2 regions of the Bradyrhizobium sp. Ash2021 genome follow, and region 2 is predicted to be linked to the other one. Evidence: riboswitches for the same ligand, from Rfam matches in the RefSeq annotation. Region 2 holds a riboswitch; the other holds the start of a gene.
What was found. Region 2 has a riboswitch for cobalamin ahead of NL528_RS17935 (DUF1636 domain-containing protein). Riboswitches for the same ligand answer to the same signal wherever they lie in the genome.

Region 1 (6,280 bases), 3.0 Mb from region 2:
GAGAGCCTCGCGCCCGGCGGCATGCTGCGCGAGGTCGCCGCGGCCACCGGGCGCCGCATCGTGTTCTTCTGCGCCTTCGGCGAGCGCTCGGCGATGGCGGTGGCCGCCGCCAAGAAAGCGGGCCTTGCCAACACCGCCCACATCGAAGGTGGCATGGATGCCTGGAAGAAGGCCGGCGGGCCGGTGATGCGTGGGTGAATGCGGTTGTTATGGAGCCGTCGTCCCTGCCTAGTGCGCAATTGCGCACGGGAGCAGGGACCCATACTCCGCGGCCTGTCGATTAAGCGATGTGGTAGACGCCTTCTGCAAACAACAAACATCGGTGGTTGTGGGTCCCTGCTTTCGCAGGGACGACGATGGAATTTGACTACCGTCCGACCCGCTGCAATTCCGCCGTCAGCATATCCAGCGCTTCCGCCAGCATCACGCCGCCGCACACCGTCAGCCGTTCCGGAATCACGATGCGTTTTTCCGGCGGATAGAAGTGCTGCAGCGCCGGATGCAGCAGAAAGGCGCGGCCGTTATCCTCGGCGCGGTCGCCCGTCTCCGACACCAGGAGAAAATCAGGCCGCAGGCTGACGATCGCTTCCAGCGAGGTGAATCCGCCGAAGGCGATGCCGAGATCGCCGGCCGGGTTGAACAAGCCGGTTTCGGTCAGCAGCGAAGAGACCAGGCTGTCGCGGCCGGACACAAAACCGCGCCGCGACAGCGGCAGCACCCGGTAATGCTTGCCGGTGACGGCCTCCCGGGCGCGCGCGATCGCGGCGTCGAGCCGGGCGATTTCGGCTTTGGCGCGATCCGGATGCTGCACCACCTCGCCCATCTCGCGGATCTGGTCCTTCACCTCGGGAAGCGTGCGCGGCACGGTGAATTCGGCGACATGCAGCCCCTTCGCCTTCAACAATTCCCGCGTCGAACGCTTGTCGAACCGGCTTGCGAGCACAATGTCGGGCTTGAGCACCAGCACGTCTTCGGCGCCGCCCGACAGGATCGGGTAATGGCGCGCCTTGTCGGCCGCCCAGGATTGCCAGCCATCGCGCGCGTATCGGCCCAATCCCAGGATTTGCTCGGGGTCCGCCAGCGTCAGCAGCAATTGATCGCTGCAGACATTCATCGAAACGATGCGCGGCAGACCGGTCGCCGACGACGCGCCGCTAGACATCGCCAAGGCTACAATCGCCAAGGCTACAATCGCCAACAGAGCTGCAAGACGCCGCCGCATCAGATTTCCGCCCAAGGCACGATCACGGTTTCGCGCTGGTATTCCGCGCGATAGGCGCTGATCCGGAACACGTCAGCGATCACCTGCGCCGACAGCGCCGTGGCCGGCGCGCCCTGCGACACCAGGCGGCCCTCCCCGAGCACCAGCACATGATCGGAAAATCGCGCCGCAAGCCCGAGATCATGCGTCACCACGATCACCAGCACGCCCTTGTCGGCGGCCGAACGCAGGCCCTTCATGACGTCGATCTGGTGGCGCGGATCGAGCGACGCGGTCGGCTCGTCGGCCAGGATCACGGGAGCTTCCACCGCCAGCACCCGCGCCAGCGCGACGCGGCTGCGCTCGCCGCCGGACAATTCGGTGACGCGGCGTTCGGCGAATTCCATGACATCGACCGCCTGCATCGCCCGCAGCACCGCCTCGGCGTCTTTGGGCGACAATCTCGCCGGATCGGTGGCGCCATGCGGATAGCGGCCGAGCGCGACGATATCGCGCGCCGGCAGCGGCCAATGCACGATGTGTCCCTGCGGCAAATAGGCAAAACGTTTGGCGCGCTCGCGCAACGGCAACGACGACAGCGCATCGCCGCCGACACGGATGGTGCCGTCGGACGGCAACAATCCCGCCAGCGCGCGCAGCAGCGTGGTCTTGCCGGCGCCGTTCGACCCGACCAGTGCGACCAGATGCCCTGACGACAGCGACAGCGAAACATCCCTGAGCACCGACCGGCCGGCCAGCGCCACATTCAAATTCTCGGCTGACAGCAGCGTCACAGGATGCCTCCGCCGAGTGCGCGGCGTTCGCGCATGATCAGGTAGAGGAAGAATGGCACGCCGATGATGGAGGTCAGCACGCCGACCTTGATGTCGCTTGTCGATGGAATGATGCGCACGGCGATATCGGCCGCGAGCAGCAGCGCCGCGCCAGTGAATGCACTCGGCACCAACAGCCGCGCCGGATCATGCCCGATCAGCGGCCGCATCAGATGCGGCGCGACGAGGCCGATGAAGCCGATCGTGCCGGACACCGCGACCGCGCCGCCGACCCCGAGGGCGACGCCGAGAATCACCAACAGCCGCAGGCGGGCGACATCGACACCGAGGCTTTGTGCGGTTTCCTCGCCGAGCGTAAGGGCGCGGAAAGCGCGGCGCTGGCTGAGCAGGATGACCGCGCCCGCGACGATGAAGGGCAGCGCCAGCATGACGTGCTCAAAACTGCGGTCCTCCAGCGAGCCGAGCAGCCAGAACGCGATTTCGAGCACCACAAAGGGATTGCTGGAGAGATTCATCACCAGCGCGGTTGCAGCGCCCGCCAGGCTCGAGATCGCGAGCCCCGCGAGGATCAGGATCAATAGCCCGGCGTTGCGGCCGGCGATCGCAAGCAACGCGAATACCGAGCCGAACGCGGCGATGACGGCCACGACCGGCAGCGCGTAGGAGCGCACCTCGGCCAGCCCCAGCGCAATCACCAGCACGGCGCCGAACGCCGCCGATTGCGGCGCGCCGAACAGCGAGGGCGAGGCGAGGGGATTGCGCAGCAATCCCTGCAGCGCCGCGCCCGACAATCCCAGGATGGCGCCGATCGCCAGCGCCAAAATCGTGCGTGGCAGGCGAATTTCGCGCACGATCACCTGCGCCACGTCGCTGCCGCCGCCGAACAGCGCTTCGACCACGGCGACCGGCGACAGCCGTACCGCTCCGGTGCCGAGCGAGACCAGCACCAGCAATGCCACAAGCGCGACAAGCGCCGCCGTTGCGCCAAAGCGCCGGCGCGCGGCAGCCGCGTTTACAGCGATTACGGCCTCAACACCCATCCATCGTCCTCGAACAGCCTCGCCTGCGCGGAACGAGTTCGCCAGGCAAGACTGCTCATGCGGCAAAAAGGGCGCACCCGTCCAGTGACGATTGCGGGCGCCGAATGATGGATTGACTCCGATCTCGACAAACTTCTACCGTAATTCCCGACGGTTCCTTGAGCCAGGGATCAAAAGGGAATGCGGTGCGGGGAAATCTCCCCAATTCCGCGGCTGCCCCCGCAACTGTAAGCGGTGAATCTTTCGTCACATGCCACTGGGAATCTCGGTCCTGGGAAGGCGACGAAGGGTATCGACCCGCAAGTCAGGAGACCTGCCGTCAGCCGTGGTCACACGCGAAGATGTCGGTCGGGGAGTACAGACATTAGCTTCACCAGGCTTGCGAGAGCACCGGTGAGACTTGGTTCGCTGTGACGTGCCACTGACGTCATACCGAGGTCTGAACCATGTCTTGCTCCATTACCGTCGCCAATCGGCGGCGTTTTCTGCTCGCCTGCAGCTTTCTCGTGCCCTTATTGTTTGCGGCCAGTTCCGGCGCGCAAGCACAGCAACCCGCCTCCGCCGATTCGTTGCCGCCGATCGAGATCAGCCCACCCGTCGACCAGAATCGAACCCGGGCGCAGCCGACCTACGATGAAAGCGGCGGTCCGCGCCGCGCAGCGCCCAACACGGCGCCGACGGGCAACACTGCTCCGCCGGGCACCGGCTCGAATTCCTCGACGCTGGCGTCACCCGGCGACGGAAACGGCGGCCGGCAATTTGCCGGCATCGTCGGCACTGCGTCGAACGTCATTACCGCGGACGACATCTCACATTCGCCGGCGCAAACCCTGCAGGAAATCATCGCGCAGGTGCCCGGTGTGCAACTGCACTCCTTCTACGGCGGCGTGAACGGCGCCGGCACAGCGGTGGACTTGCGCGGATTCGGCGCCTTCGCCACACCCAACACGCTCGTGCTGCTCAACGGACGGCGATTGAACGACATCGACCTCGGCGCGGTCGACTTTTCGACCATCCCGCGCGATTCGATCGAACGCATCGAAATCATCCCCGGCAACAGCGGCGCCGTGCTCTACGGCGACAACGCGATCGGCGGCGTCATCAATGTCGTGACAAAAACCGGCGTCGGCGGCCCTCCGGTCGCGATTCGCGGCGAAGCCGGGGTCGGCTCCTTCAACAGCCGCATGGCATCGGTCTCGGCCGCCACCAATTCAGGGCCATGGTCGACCTCGTTCTATGGCAACGGCTTCAAGTCCGACGGCTATCGCGACAACAACGCGCTGGATCAGCGCAACGGCATCGGCAACCTCAACTACACGACGCCCGACCTGAAGGCGTTTCTGACGGTGACCGGTGACGATCAAAAGCTGGGATTCCCCGGCACAAGGCTGGTGGATCCGTCGATCGGCCTCAACGAGTTGGTCACCGATCGAAAGGGCACAGCGACCCCGTTCGACTACGGCAACAAGCAGGGCAAGAGCGCTACTGCCGGCTTCACCAAGACCATGTGGAACGGCGTCGATCTCATCGTCGACGGTGGCTATCGGCAAAAGGACACCCAGGGCGCATTCTTCGGCCCCGACCCGGGCCTCAGCTTCTTTTCCAACTATGTCGACGCGCGATTGAAACAGTGGTCGATCACGCCGCGCGTGAGCATCAAGAACACGATTTTCGACATGCCGTCCGCAGCCCTCACCGGCATCGATTACTACGATGCGGTCTATCATCAGGATCAGAGCGCCCTGAGGGGCATGGCGCCGATCCACATGTTCGACATCAACCAGAAGTCGCTGGCCGGTTACTGGCAGCAGACCATCGGCCTGTTGCCGACCACCGATTTCTCATATGGCGGTCGCGTGCAGAACACCCATGTCGACGCACGAGATATTTTCGATCCGTTCGCGTCGCCGTTCGCTTTCAGCGCCCAGGCACTTCCGCTCTACAGCGACGAAACGAACTATGCCTTGCATCTCGGCATCGAGCATCGCTTCGACAACGTATTCTCGGTGTTCGGCCGTGCGGCGCATGCGTTCCGCACGCCCAATGTCGACGAGCGCGTTGCGTCGGGGCCGGCCTTCGATGCCTTCTTCAATCCGATCCCGCAGAACTTCCAGTTGAAGACCCAGACGTCGGAGGACGTCGAAGGCGGTTTCCGGGTCAAGACCAACATTTTCCAGATGCAATCCAGCGTCTACCTGATGAACCTCCAGAACGAGATCCATTTCGACCCGATCAACTTCTTCAACTACAATCTCGATCCGACAAGGCGTTACGGTTCCGAGACCAGCGCCTCGGTGCGGGTCAGCGACAGCGTGTTGCTGCGTGGCGGCATGGCCTACACCCGCGCCGTGTTCCGCGAGGGACCGTTCGCCGGCAATGACATCCCGCTGGTGTCCCGCTACACCGCCAATGCCGGCGTGACCTGGAACATCTGGCAGAATTACCTGGTCTTCGACGCGACGTTGCGCGGCTGGAGTTCGCGCATCATGGACAACGACCAGCCCAACCTGCAGACCCGCATTCCTGCCGACGCGACCGCCGACCTCAAGCTGAGCGGGCAGTATGAGCACTTCTTCTGGTCGCTCAGCGTCAACAACGTCCTCAACGCGCTGTACTACGACTACGCGGTGGCGAGTTCGTTCACGGCCGGGCGTTTTGCCGCCTATCCGCTACCGGGCCGCACCTACATGGTGAAGGCCGGCGCCACGTTCTAACCCCGACAGCCGGTTCGGAGCCCGCTCCGGAGCGGCTTTTCCTGGCTTGACGAAATGTGCTGCAGCGCCACAGGACCATCCGAAAGGCGGCGGCGCCGGGGCCGGCTTTCACCATGATGGCCGATTCGGCGCGATAACGCGGCTTTTGCGGGCGAAAAGAACCCCCTCAGCGCAGCGATCCATGGTAATACCGCCGAAACATCGCCCGGCGATATTCGTCGCGATTCCAGAGGTATATGATGAACGATGAGCCGAAAAGCGCCGCCGAAATGAAAGAGCTTCGGCTGAACCGGAAGCGCACCCAGGAAGTCGAGGGCATCAAGGCGATGGCCGAAATCGCAGCGGCTGATATCGCCATTCGAAAGCGGACCGAGACGTTGCGCGCACTCCGATTGGCCAAGGAAGCCGCCGACCTCGCCAACCCGCCCGAGCCGAAGGTCAAAGCCAAGGCCAAGGCCAAAAATCCCGTGAAGACTCCAGCCAGGATTGCAGCCAAGACCGTGAAAAAGGCTGACGTGACATGACAAAGGA
Region 2 (6,280 bases):
CCCAGCGGGCCGCCTGACGCGCGACAAACTCGATCCGGTCAGGACAAGGTCTGTGCCGAACAGACGCAAATTCGATTCGGGCATCGAACTCTTCCTCGGTCTTGAACGAAATGGCACGGCTCAACAACCGGCCATCCAGTTCGGGCAACACGACATTCATCGCGAGATCTGACGGAGACAATCCGCGGGGCGACGAGGTCCATGCCTCCTGCGAGTTGCTTGCGAGCACAACCTGCAGCACAGGAACATCGGCGGCGTCGAGAACCGTCGTGCCATCTTCGCGCAGAGCGGAGAACGCCGTCGCATTGAGGATAATCGCCGGCCGTCGAACCGCGATCAGCCGTTCGAGAACTTCTGCCGCCGCCGGATCCTTGAGGCTGGAGACCGCGACTGCGACCGGCGCGAGGTTCTCCGCTTCGAGCGCCGCCATCAAGGCGCAGATGGGAGCCGTGTCGGCCGCGAGCAGGCTCGCTTTATAGAACAGGACCAGCGCAACGGGGCGTTTGTCGACCGCGCCAAACAAATCCTTCAGGGGTACCGTGCGTCCGTCGGCGGAAAACCCGACGGCCGGTCCGACCGGCATCGGATCGGTCCAGGCGGTGTCTTGACCCAGCAGGCTGCCGACATATCCCAGGGCCTGGCGCAGATTCTCCGGCCCACCTTCGCGAAAGAAACGGTCCAGACGAGACAGCGTCTCCGTTGTCACCGTGGAGATTTCGGCCAACCGGGAATCGGGGCGAACGTCGCCGGGCAAGGCGGCAAACAGAATGCCGTTACTGCGCGCGATCGAAGCGATGATTTCCAGTCCATACCGCCAGTATTCGAAACCGCCGAGACAGCGCACGATGACCATCCGTGCATGCGCGACGACGCGCTCGACATAGAGGTCCACGGACATCGGGTGCTTCAGTTTTTTGAGGCTTGCAAGCCGCAACGCAGGGAGTACCTCGGCATCCGACTGCCAGGCGGCGGCCAGAGCGGACAGGTCGCTGTCCGCGAAGGACAGCACCACGACATCGGCTGGCGACTGTTCGAGATCGACCGCGGCTTCCGCCTCGTCCAGTTTCGCAACGTTGGTCGCCAGCAGATGCATGCGGAATCAACCCAGGATCAGGTTTCGAATCGCTGCGGCGTCGAGCCCCTTCTGGCCGATGACGACCAGACGGCTGCTTCGCTCCTCGTTCTTTTGCCATGCGCGATCGAACCGGTGCTGGATGCGGGATCCGACCCCCTGAATCAGCAGACGCATCGGCTTGTCAAGAATCTCCACAAAGCCCTTGACGCGAAGGATGTCATGCGCCGCCGCCGCCTCGGCAATTTTCTGAACCAGGGTTTGCGGGGTTTCGAAACGCCGGAGATCGATGACAAAGGACTCGAAATCGTCGTGGTCGTGCTCGGCTTCGGCATCGTGGTGGGAGAACCGGTTGGCAATATCATCTTCCGTGGCAACGCCGAGTCCCAGCAGGATAGCGGGCGACACGCGGCCGCTTTCCACCTCGACGATCTTGACCGACCTGGAAATCACCCGTCCGATCTCGCCGACCACCCGGCCCCGTTCTTCCACCGACATCAGATCGGCCTTGTTCAGGACAATGAGATCAGCGCAGAGAAGCTGATCCTCGTAGACTTCTTCGAGTGGATTGTCGTGATCGAGCGCTGTGTCCTGCGCGCGCTGCCGGCTGACGGCATCCGGATCGTCGACGAACCGTCCGGCGGCAACGGCGGCGCCGTCGACGACGGCGACCACGCCATCGACCGTCACGCGCGAGGCGATCTCCGGCCAATTGAAGGCCTGCACCAGCGGTTTGGGAAGCGCGAGGCCGGAGGTTTCGATCACGATGTGCTCCGGCGGAACCGGATGATCGAGCAGACGTTTGAGGGCGGGAACGAAATCGTCCGCCACCGTGCAACAGATGCAACCGTTGGATAACTCCACGATGCGGTCTTCCGGGCAGCTCTCGATGCCGCAGCTCTTCAAAATCTCGCCGTCGATGCCGATGTCGCCGAATTCATTGACGATCACCGCAAGGCGGCGCCCGCCGGCATTTTCAAGAACATGGCGAACGAGTGTTGTCTTGCCGGCGCCGAGGAAGCCCGTGATGATCGTGCAGGGAACTTTGGCTAGGGATGTCATCAGCAATCTTCCTTCAAATTTCTGTTCGCTAGACCGGGAGCGGCGGAACTCGCGCAATCGTGTTCTTGCGGATGTGGACCGGGCGTTCGCGCCAGACCGGCAGCCCTTCGGCATGGGCATGGTGAAGCCGCGCAAACCGAACGATGTCATCGGCATGCTGCTCGGGGTCGAGTGCGCCAAGCACGTAAGTCCATTTGCCGGGTCCCGAAACCGCCACCGTGCAACCGCGCGTGCAGTTTGACAGGCACTCGACAGGCACAATCTCGATCTCTTGCTGGCCATCCTCGATGAGCTGCGACAGGATCCCTATCAGACGCGCGCCGGGGCGCGGCTGCTGATCCTCGGTCGTCTCGCCATTGAGACGGCACGTGATGCAGACAAACAGCTTTGAGGCGCTCGGGGGCGGCAAGGCCGCGGTATCGATCAAATTGGTCATCGGCTTCCCGCGTTCAGCTCGGGAAGCCAATGGCGGCAGCGGTCACAGCGCCGATGGGGGCAATGACGGGACTCGCTGCAAGCACGCCTGGTCGATTGAGCAAAGTTGTCATCGCGGACCTCCGTCGTCATGGGCTTCGTGCGCCCTGGCTTGGTGCCGCTTCCGACGGAGCCCAGTCGCGACGAGATTCATCGTCGGCTCGTGAGCCTTCCTGTGACCATCGCGACGCCCCGCGCGATGAGCCGGATAACAGCATTCTCGACGGCAGGTCTCCTGGCTCTCGGGTCTCAGCGTCAGGCCACCTTCCCGGTTTCCCAGTGGTGTGTTGGCCTTCAGCTCACCGACTACAGTTGCGGGGGCAGCCGCGGATTTGGGGCCTGATGACCCCTTACCGCATTCCCATTCAATCCCCTTGCGGGGAACCGTCGCCCGATTGATAAGGGCAAGGATCAACCCCCGTCAATCGAATTCGCGGATCATGAGCGTTCCTCCCCTGCCTCGTCTGACCTTCGTTCTCGGCGGCGCGCGCTCGGGAAAGAGCCGATATGCCGAGGGGTTGGTGACGGGCTGCGCCCCGCCCTGGGTCTACGTCGCCACCGCTGAGGCACATGATGACGAGATGACGGCGCGGATTGCCGAGCACCGGCACCGGCGTGATCGCAGGTGGCGCACGGTCGATGCGCCGTTGGACTTGGCTGCAGCGATCCAAGCGCATGGCGGCACGGGACAGGCCGTCCTGATCGATTGTCTCACGCTCTGGCTCAGCAATGTCATGCTGGCCGGTCAGGATTCGATCGCCGAGCTGCAGCGGCTTGTCGCGGCGTTGAGCAAGGCCAGCGGCCCAATTGTCATCGTCTCCAATGAAGTCGGCTGTGGAATCGTTCCCGATAACGTGCTGGCGCGGAAATTCCGCGACGCTCAAGGCCGCGCTAATATGGAGGTTGCGGCCATCGCCGACCGCGCTGTCCTGATTGCAGCGGGATTGCCGCTCATCCTGAAATAAGTCGATGTGAGGAACGTTTTATCATGACAGCCGAAACCAACGATGAAGCGCGCCACAAGGCCAAGATGGCCAACCGCAAGGCAGCCCAGGACGCCGAGGTTGCCGGAAAGACCATCGAGAAGGGGCTGCTCATTGTCCACACCGGCAAGGGCAAGGGCAAATCGACCGCGGCCTTCGGCCTCCTGCTGCGCGCGATCGGGCGCGGTTTTCAGTGCGGCGTGGTGCAGTTCGGCAAGGGAGCCTGGCAGTCGGGCGAGCGTACCGCGATCGAGCGCTTTGGCGATCAGGTCAGGTGGCACACCATGGGCGAAGGCTTTACCTGGGAAACTCAGGATCGCGCGCGCGATGTCGCTGCCGCTGAGCGCGCATGGGCCAGGGCGACCGAGCTGATGGAAGATCCCTCCATCAAATTACTGGTCCTCGACGAGCTCAATATCTCCTTGCGTTACGAGCACATCGACCTCGGCCAGGTGCTTGCAGCGTTCGCGAACCGGCGGCCTGACCTGCACGTCGTCGTCACCGGCCGCAACGCCAAGCCTGAATTGATCGAAGCAGCCGACCTCGTGACCGAGATGGTGGCCGTGAAGCATCATTTTGCGGCCGGCGTCAAAGCACAGCCAGGCATTGAATTTTGATGCCTGCGCGCGCGATCATGCTGCAGGGTACAGGCTCGGATGTCGGCAAGTCGCTGCTGGTTGCGGGATTGGCGCGCGCGTTCGCCAATCGCGGCTTGCGGGTGAGACCGTTCAAGCCGCAGAACATGTCCAATAATGCCGCCGTTACCGCTGATGGTGGCGAGATCGGGCGCGCGCAGGCGCTGCAGGCGCGGGCTGCCCGTGTGCAACCGAGCGTGCACATGAACCCGGTGCTGCTAAAGCCGCAGAGTGAAACCGGGTCGCAGGTGGTCGTACAGGGCCGCGTCGTCGGCAACGCCAGGGGGCGCGAATATCAGGCCATGAAGCCCGGACTTCTTGGCGCCGTGCTCGAAAGCCTGCGCCACATTGCAGGCGAGGCCGACCTCGTGCTGGTCGAAGGCGCGGGTTCGGCCTCTGAAGTGAACCTGAGAGCCGCCGACATAGCCAATATGGGCTTTGCACGAGCGGCCGGCGTGCCCGTTGTGCTGGTCGGCGATATCGACCGGGGCGGCGTTATCGCCAGCCTCGTTGGTACCAAGGCCGTCATCGCCGCCGAGGACGCCGCGATGATAGCCGGCTTTATCGTCAACAAATTTCGCGGCGATCCGTCGCTGTTCAGCGATGGGATGGCAACGATCGCACGACACACCGGCTGGCAGCCGCTCGGTCTCGTGCCGTTTTTCGACCTGGCGTACAGGCTGCCGGCGGAAGACGCGCTCGGACTCGGGACTGGCCGGGCTCGCGGCGGTGGCGACCGCAGCTTGATCGTCGTGCTTGCTTATTCCCGCATCTCGAACTTCGACGATTTTGATCCGCTGCGCCTTGAACCCGGCGTCGATCTCGTCTTCATCCGACCTGGAGAGCCCATTCCCGGCGACGCCGCGCTGGTCATCCTGCCAGGCTCGAAGGCCACCATGGCCGACCTCGCCGTGCTGCTCAAAACCGGATGGGACACGGACCTCAAGGCGCATGTGCGGCGTGGTGGTCATGTGCTCGGGATTTGTGGCGGGTATCAGATGCTCGGCACGCATATTTCGGATCCCGACGGAATCGAGGGACCTGCCGGTTCCGTTGCCGGTCTTGGACTGCTGGATGTCGAGACGGTGCTTCAGGGCGACAAGATGCTCGTCGAAATCTTCGGCGAGAGTGCCGACGGGAGCGCGCCCTTCAAGGGCTACGAAATGCACGTCGGACGCACGACCGGGATGGAGTGCGCCAAACCGCTACTGCATTTCGCAGACGGACGAGCGGAAGGGGCGGTCGACGGCACGGGCCGCATCGCCGGCTGCTACGTGCATGGGCTCTTTTCCGACGACCGGCAGCGCGACCACTGGCTGCACCGCGTTGCAAATCAAGCTTCCGGTCTCGCCTACGAAACCGACGTCGATGCGACCCTCGATCGACTGGCTGATCACATCGAGCGACACATCGACTGCAACCGCCTGCTTGAACTCGCACGCGCGCCCAATCTCAAAGCAGCGTCATAGCGGCGGCGAGGCCCGCGACACACGCAAATTGAATGACGCAGGCGGCCCGGTATTGCCTGAGAGCCAGGCGAATGTCCCCGGCACAGGCGGTCTCACGGCCATCGCCGATCCAATGGTCGTCGGCCATCGCGCCGTCATAGGCACGTGGCCCGGCCAGCCTCAAACCCAGCGCTCCCGCCACAGCGGCCTCGGGCCATCCTGCATTCGGCGAGCGGTGCCCGTCCGCATCGCGCCGCACGGTCGCGATCGCGCCTCGGGAAGAAAGTCCGGATAAGGCCGCCGCGGCCAGCACCAGCCACAGCGCGGAGAGACGCGATGCGGGCAGATTGACGAGATCGTCCACGCGCGCCGACGCCCAGCCGAAGGCGAGATAGCGATCGGATTTGTGGCCGATCATGCTGTCGGCGGTATTGATCGCCTTGTAGCTGAAAACGCCGGGCAATCCCGCAACCAGGAGCCAGAACAGCGGCGTCACGACGCCGTCGGAAAAATTTTCCGCCAGGCTTTCGATCGCGGCACGGCTGACACCGGCTTCGTCCAGGGCTGCGGTGTCGCGCCCGACAATCATCGACACGGCACGACGGC

Region 1: another riboswitch for cobalamin. It lies ahead of NL528_RS03810 (TonB-dependent receptor); the one in region 2 lies ahead of NL528_RS17935 (DUF1636 domain-containing protein).

The regions. Positions count from the first base shown of each region.
Region 1 is NZ_CP100604.1:820,599-826,878, reverse strand. It holds gene NL528_RS03830 (MBL fold metallo-hydrolase) at 1-198, shown strand, start outside; gene NL528_RS03825 (ABC transporter substrate-binding protein) at 368-1,162, opposite strand; gene NL528_RS03820 (ABC transporter ATP-binding protein) at 1,222-1,995, opposite strand; gene NL528_RS03815 (iron ABC transporter permease) at 1,992-3,035, opposite strand; cobalamin riboswitch at 3,170-3,371, shown strand; gene NL528_RS03810 (TonB-dependent receptor) at 3,482-5,749, shown strand; gene NL528_RS03805 (hypothetical protein) at 5,989-6,273, shown strand; gene NL528_RS03800 (hypothetical protein) at 6,270-6,280, shown strand, end outside.
Region 2 is NZ_CP100604.1:3,786,978-3,793,257, reverse strand. It holds gene cobN (cobaltochelatase subunit CobN) at 1-1,093, opposite strand, end outside; gene cobW (cobalamin biosynthesis protein CobW) at 1,100-2,134, opposite strand; gene NL528_RS17935 (DUF1636 domain-containing protein) at 2,163-2,570, opposite strand; cobalamin riboswitch at 2,816-3,012, opposite strand; gene cobU (bifunctional adenosylcobinamide kinase/adenosylcobinamide-phosphate guanylyltransferase) at 3,049-3,573, shown strand; gene cobO (cob(I)yrinic acid a,c-diamide adenosyltransferase) at 3,597-4,208, shown strand; gene NL528_RS17920 (cobyric acid synthase) at 4,208-5,695, shown strand; gene cbiB (adenosylcobinamide-phosphate synthase CbiB) at 5,679-6,280, opposite strand, start outside.